Linked DNA regions of Alkaliphilus metalliredigens QYMF. The protein of the gene in region 1 binds, or shares a complex with, the protein of each later gene. Links are inferred from orthologs where the notes say so. Each region holds a gene or a part of one and is shown on either strand. Other genes may lie near its edges.

Region 1 (3,215 bases):
AGATAATTCCCTTTTCAGCCTTTTCAATATCATAATCTGCTGCTTGAATTAACTTTAAAAGAATGTTCTCTACATCCTCTCCCACATATCCCGCTTCTGTTAAAGAAGTGGCATCAGCAATGGCAAAGGGAACATTTAAAATCTTGGCTAGGGTCTGAGCCAATAGGGTTTTTCCTGATCCTGTAGGTCCTAGCATCATAATATTACTCTTTTGTAATTCCACATCATCAGTCTTTGTGTCTGTGTTAATTCTTTTATAATGATTGTAAACAGCAACTGCCAATGCTTTTTTTGCTTTTTCTTGCCCAATTACATATCCATTTAAGATATCTTTAATTTCTTTAGGCTTTGGTAAATCCACCAAGTCCATTTCTACATTTTCTTCAAATTCTTCTTGAATGATTTCTTGACACAATTCAATACATTCATCACAAATATACACATTGGGTCCAGCGATCAGTCTACGTACTTGGTCTTGGGACTTTCCGCAAAAGGAGCATTTCAATTGTTTTTTTTCTTCAAATCTTGACATTTTTACACCTCTTTCGATCTCCCTTTATTTCCTTGAACTAATCACTTCATCAATGATTCCATACTCTTTTGCTTCCTTTGCTTCCATGAAGAAGTCTCTATCTGTATCCTTCTGAACACGTTCTAGCGGTTGGCCTGTTCTTTCAACTAGAATTTTGTTTAAGGTATCTCTTAACTTAACAATTCTCTCTGCATGAATACGAATGTCTTCTGCTTGACCTCTGGTCCCACCTAATGGTTGGTGAATCATTACCTCAGCATTTGGTAGTGCAAATCTTTTACCCTTTGCACCAGCAGCCAACAGAAATGCGCCCATACTGGCTGCCATCCCAACACAGATTGTAGAAACATCAGGTTTGATATAATTCATTGTATCATAAATCGCCATACCAGCGGTAATAGATCCTCCAGGACTATTAATATAGATTTGAATATCCTTGTCTGGATCCTCTGCTTCTAAAAACAGGAGTTGTGCCACAAGCAAACTAGCAGTCACATCATTTATTTCATCCCCTAAAAAGATAATTCTCTCTTTTAAAAGCCTTGAAAAGATGTCGTAGGATCTTTCCCCCCGACTGGTTTGTTCAACAACAACAGGCACTAAAGCCATAATGATCCCCTCCCAATATTAAATTTAAACAACTTCTATTATCAAACTTAAGAAACTTTTGCATTTTCAGCTAGTAAGTCAATTGTTTTCCTTACTATAATACCCTCTTTAATCGAAGTGTAATCTTGATCTCTTAAGTTGGATTTTAACTTATCAAGCTCTTGCTTGTATTGAGTCGCCATCCTTTCAAGCTCTTCGCTTACATCTGTCTCTGTGGCTTCAATTTTTTCCATTTCACTGATCCTATCAAGTACCAATTGTTGCTTTGCTCGTTTTTCAGCATCTTCTCTCATCTGACCTCTTAAGTCTTCTTCTTTTGTTCCAGTCATTTGATAATAGCTTTCAAGAGTCATCCCTTGATATTTTAGTTGATAGTCAAAGTCCAATAGCATATTATTAATCTGTCTTTCAATAACTGCATTTGGAATTTCAAGCTCTACTTGATTTGCTACCGCTTCTATTACATTATTTCTGTATTCTTGTTCTGTGCGTTTTTTTGCGCTTTCTTCTAGTTTGGTACTCAAATCTGCCTTCAATTCTGCTAGTGTATCAAACTCAGATACATCCTTGGCAAATTCATCGTCTAATGCAGGTAATTCCTTCTCTTTGATCTCATGTACCATTACTTCGAATGTTGCTTCTTTTCCTGCTAATTCTTCTGAATGATATTCTTCTGGGAAAGTCACCTTCACTTTGATTTCATCCCCAATACTTGCTCCAATTAATTGTTCTTCAAAACCAGGTATAAATTGATTTGATCCAATGGTTAAACTTTGTTTTTCAGCAGTTCCACCTTCAAATTGATCCTCACCTACAAATCCTTTATAGTCAATCACTACCATATCTCCATCTTGAACTGGACGATCCTCTACAGCAATCATCCTTGCATTTTGTTCGGTGAGTTTATTTAACTCATTTTGAACATCTTCTTCTTGTACATTATACTCGTTTTTCTCTACTTCTATACCTTTATATCCCTCTACGGTAAATTCAGGCATAACTTGTACTTCTGCTGTAAATTCAACATCTTCACCCTTTTTTATCTCTCCAAAATCAAATTCTGGTCGATCTATTGGGTCGATATTCAGCTCTTGTAAAGCTCCCTCATAGGCATCTGGTAAAACGATGTTCATTGCATCTTCAAAGAAAACCTCAACACCATATCTTTGTTCAACTAACTTCCTAGGTACTTTTCCCTTTCTAAATCCAGGTATATTAAAGCTAGACTTCATTTTATTGTAAGCTTTGTTAATTGCTACTTCAAATTGGTCTGCTCCTACCACGATCTTTAATGTAATTTTATTATCTTCTTTTTTCATTATTTCGGCACTCATTAGTGACCCTCCTCTTGTATAGTTAATTTTATTCTTTAAAATATTACATGAATTCATCCATATCTTTCTATATTCTTACCATCTTTATAGAAACATTAACAACCTACACAGAATTTCCCTTTGTTATTATACCAAACATTTGACGCTATTACTATCAATCACGATTACACCATAAAAAAACATCCATAAGATCATCTATAGGATGGTTAAAAGTATATGTCTATCATTCTAATACTACATAATTTAACCTATGTTGTCAATAAAATAGATGGATTTATTATTTTATTTCCCCTGTATTTTCAGTTCCGGTTTTATCAATAATACTGCTACCTTTTTAATTGTAATCACTTTCACAAAATTAACAGATTGCCCAAAAAATAAGGATTATGAAATACGTAATCATAATCCCTTCTTTATAGTAGTTAGACGAGGAAAGCGACATTTTGTTCCATGATTTAACTACTTTCCCTTTCAATCAAGCTATAGTCTAAACATATTTTTGTTTCCTCCAAAGGAGTATCATTGATAATTTTAGTTAATACCCTCATTCCGATGGCACCCATCTCGTACATAGGTTGAGCAATGGTTGTCAAGGCTGGATAAACCTTTCCTGACATATCAACATTGTCAAAACCAACGACTGCCAAGGTTTCAGGCATGGAAATATTCAATTCATGGGCCGCACGAATGACACCAATAGCCATTTCATCACTGGCTACAAAGATAGCACTAGGAGGCTC
Region 2 (3,295 bases), 3.5 Mb from region 1 along the record:
TTGCTTGGCATATTTCGCTTCCACTTCCACTGCCTTTGTGATTGTTTCTTTGTAAGCAACCTGTGGTTTTCCCACAGTTGCTTCCACTTTAAACTCACGCATCATTCTATCTACGATGATTTCTAAGTGAAGCTCACCCATACCTGCAATAATTGTTTGAGAAGTTTCTTCATCTGTGTAGGTTTTAAATGTCGGATCTTCCTCAGCAAGCTTTTGAAGAGCAACGCCCATCTTTTCTTGACCAGCCTTAGTCTTTGGCTCAATGGCAACAGAGATAACAGGCTCTGGGAATACCATTGATTCTAAGATAACAGCATCTGTTGGATCACATAATGTGTCTCCAGTTGTGGTATCCTTAAGTCCTACAGCTGCAGCGATATCGCCTGCATATACTGTTGGAATTTCCGCTCTTGTGTTGGCATGCATTTGAAGAATTCGTCCAATTCTCTCTTTTTTCCCTTTAGTAGAGTTTAATACATAAGACCCTGCATCAAGGGTTCCTGAGTATACGCGGAAAAAAGCTAATTTTCCTACATACGGATCCGCCATGATTTTAAAGGCTAAAGCTGAGAATGGTTCACTATCATCTGCATGTCTTTCTATCTCTTCTTGTGTGTCTGCATCAATTCCACTAATCGCCGGAATGTCGAGCGGTGAAGGCATATAAGCAACAACACCATCAAGAAGAAGTTGCACGCCCTTGTTCTTGTAAGCTGAACCACAATATACTGGCGTGATTTGAACATTTATTGTTCCTTGTCTAATACCCTTTACAAGCTCTTCCTCTGTTAAGGCTTCACCCTCTAGATATTTCATCATTAACTCTTCACTTGTTTCAGAAACAGCCTCTACAAGCTTTTCTCTGTATTCTACAGCTAACTCCTTCAACTCTTCAGGGATTTCTACAATTTTCGTTTCTTGCCCTACATCGTCAAGGTATATAGTTGCCTCCATTTTGACAAGATCAATGATTCCTGTGAATTCCTCTTCACTACCTATTGGCAATTGAACTGCAACAGGATTGGCGGCTAATCGATCTATCATCATTTGCATCACATTGAAAAAATCTGCTCCTTGGCGATCCATTTTATTAACGAAGGCCATTCTCGGAACTTTATATTTATCTCCTTGTCGCCATACTGTTTCAGATTGAGGTTCTACCCCACCCTTAGCACAGAATACAGCTACAGCACCATCTAGTACTCTTAAAGATCTTTCTACCTCTACAGTGAAGTCCACGTGACCTGGTGTATCAATGATGTTAACTCTATGGTTCAACCATTGACAAGTAGTAGCAGCCGAGGTAATTGTGATACCTCTTTCCTTCTCTTGATCCATCCAGTCCATCTGTGATGCACCTTCATGGGTTTCACCTAACTTACGTGTTGTACCACTGTAAAATAAAATTCTCTCTGTAGTAGTCGTCTTTCCGGCATCAATATGAGCCATAATACCGATATTTCTTGTTCTTTCTAGTGGAAATTCTCTTGGCACTACTCTTCCTCCTCCCATGCAAAATGCAACATCTACTCTATCGCATATACTAACAGCATTCTGCTTATAGCATCTCCTAAAAGCGCTATATTAAACTTGATTTTACCATCTATAATGTGCAAATGCTTTGTTTGCCTCTGCCATTTTATGTGTATCTTCTTTCTTCTTCACAGAGGACCCTGTGTTGTTTGCAGCATCCATAATTTCCTTAGCTAATTTTTCAATCATCCCTTTTTCGCCTCTAGCTCTTGTGTATTTCACTAACCACCTTAAGCCTAAAGTTTGCCTTCTTTCAGGTCTAACCTCAATTGGCACTTGATAGTTGGCTCCACCAACACGTCTAGCCTTTACTTCTAAAACAGGCATGATATTATTCATTGCTTTTTCAAACACTTCTACAGGATTTTCTTCTGCTCTTTCTTTAATTATATCGAAAGCCCCATAAACAATGTTTTGTGCAGTTCCTTTTTTACCGTCTAACATCACGCTGTTGATTAATTTTGCAACTACCATACTTCCGTGAATTGGATCGGCTAACACTTCTCTTTTAGGTACATTTCCTTTTCTTGGCACTTTGCTTCCCTCCTCAAATGATATCTTGTCTAATCATTTCATCGGTACTCGACAATTGCATCAATTGCCGTTGTGCGCAGTAATGCTCGTTATGAACTGGTACCCTATATGGTAAGGGGTAGAATATATCTATGCATTATCGCTCCGACGATCTTTATTTCTTGTCTTTTGGTCTTTTGGCACCGTACTTAGATCTACCTTGCATTCTGTTTGCGACACCGGCAGTATCTAATGTACCTCTTACGATATGGTATCTAACTCCTGGTAAATCTTTGATTCTTCCACCTCTAATCAAAACAACACTATGTTCTTGCAGGTTGTGTCCGATTCCTGGGATATATGCACTTACCTCAATCCCATTTGTCAATCTAACCCTTGCTACTTTTCTTAAGGCAGAGTTAGGCTTCTTAGGTGTGATGGTCTTTACTGAAGTACATACACCTCTTTTTTGTGGTGCGCTCAAATCAGTTGATTTTCTCTTTAAAGAGTTGAAACCTTTTTGAAGAGCAGGAGCTGTTGATTTCTCTTGAACTGCTTTTCTTCCTTTACGGACTAACTGGTTAATTGTTGGCATTTATTGCACCTCCTTCCAAAGATTAACTAATAACATAGAAAAACATTTATCTGCCCTTAGTGCAGATAAACTGTTTTTTAACAAAGTGAATACTTCTTATTTAGTTGAACCCAACTGTCATTTTATTGTGGCTGCCACAGCTGCTGCTACATCAATTCCGCATGCTTGCCCTAGCTTCTTCATTGAATCCACTGGAACAATAGCGATATTTTGTTCTTTGGCTAATTCTTCAATTGGTTCCACAACATTTTTAGCTGCATCCTTTGCAATATAAAGGACTGTAACCTCACCTTGTTTTAGAGCCTTTTTTGTTTCTTTTATTCCTATCACTTTTTTTGCATGTTGTAGCTTTTCTAGCATTAAAGTATCCTCCTTTTTAGATATCCAGGGAGATCATGTGATCTCCCGGATACAAAAAGTCAACTTTCACATGACTTACACACTTAAACATTTTAACACTTGTTAAAAATAGTGTCAACAACTTCTTTGTTAATTACAATGTTTCTTCTATCTCATCTAGCTTTTCATCGGTTTCTGTACTGATGGCAATGTTCTTATATCTCTTCATTCCAGTACCTGCAGGAATGAGTTTACCAATAATTACATTCTCTTTAAGCCCGATTAGGTGATCCTCTTTACCTTTAATGGCAGCTT

The links.
Region 2: the proteins of tig (region 1) and rpsG are in contact, whole or in part, in a crystal structure (PDB 3GTY), measured with the Thermotoga maritima proteins. The link is inferred for Alkaliphilus metalliredigens QYMF from one-to-one orthologs. Residues at the interface, in WP_004081061.1 of Thermotoga maritima: Glu122, Val124, Val129, Leu130, Tyr133, Glu188, Gly259, Ile262, Tyr263, Glu266, Ser270, Glu273, Gln274, Glu277, Arg308, Gln311, Ile312, Ser315, Tyr316, Glu325, Arg329, Arg336, Leu363, Phe366, Trp367, Arg373, Leu377, Arg381, Leu384, Glu387; in WP_004081843.1 of Thermotoga maritima: Lys34, Lys52, Lys55, Glu59, Arg62, Gln63, Glu66, Asn67, Lys69, Val71, Arg95, Ala109, Lys110, Lys111, Gly112, Arg113, Pro114, Glu117, Glu121, Ile124, Ala125, Tyr127, Asn128, Asn129, Thr130, Gly131, Lys135, Asp139, Arg142, Met143.

Annotation. Positions count from the first base shown.
Region 1 is NC_009633.1:1,115,911-1,119,125, reverse strand. Bases 333-3,215 are described here. They hold tig (trigger factor), read right to left. Parts: upstream 2,476-3,215; coding sequence 1,189-2,475; downstream 333-1,188. Other genes in these bases: AMET_RS05255 (LacI family DNA-binding transcriptional regulator), read right to left, coding at 2,931-3,215; clpP (ATP-dependent Clp endopeptidase proteolytic subunit ClpP), read right to left, coding at 557-1,141; clpX (ATP-dependent protease ATP-binding subunit ClpX), read right to left, coding at 333-532. Outside these bases: more of clpX, read right to left, coding at 1-332. UniProt on the Bacillus subtilis protein: Involved in protein export. Acts as a chaperone by maintaining the newly synthesized protein in an open conformation. Functions as a peptidyl-prolyl cis-trans isomerase.
Region 2 is NC_009633.1:4,580,476-4,583,770, forward strand. What follows is about bases 333-3,295. They hold rpsG (30S ribosomal protein S7), read right to left. Parts: upstream 2,068-3,295; coding sequence 1,597-2,067; downstream 333-1,596. Other genes in these bases: fusA (elongation factor G), read right to left, coding at 333-1,494; rpsL (30S ribosomal protein S12), read right to left, coding at 2,222-2,641; AMET_RS22405 (ribosomal L7Ae/L30e/S12e/Gadd45 family protein), read right to left, coding at 2,759-3,001; rpoC (DNA-directed RNA polymerase subunit beta'), read right to left, coding at 3,135-3,295. Outside these bases: more of fusA, read right to left, coding at 1-332.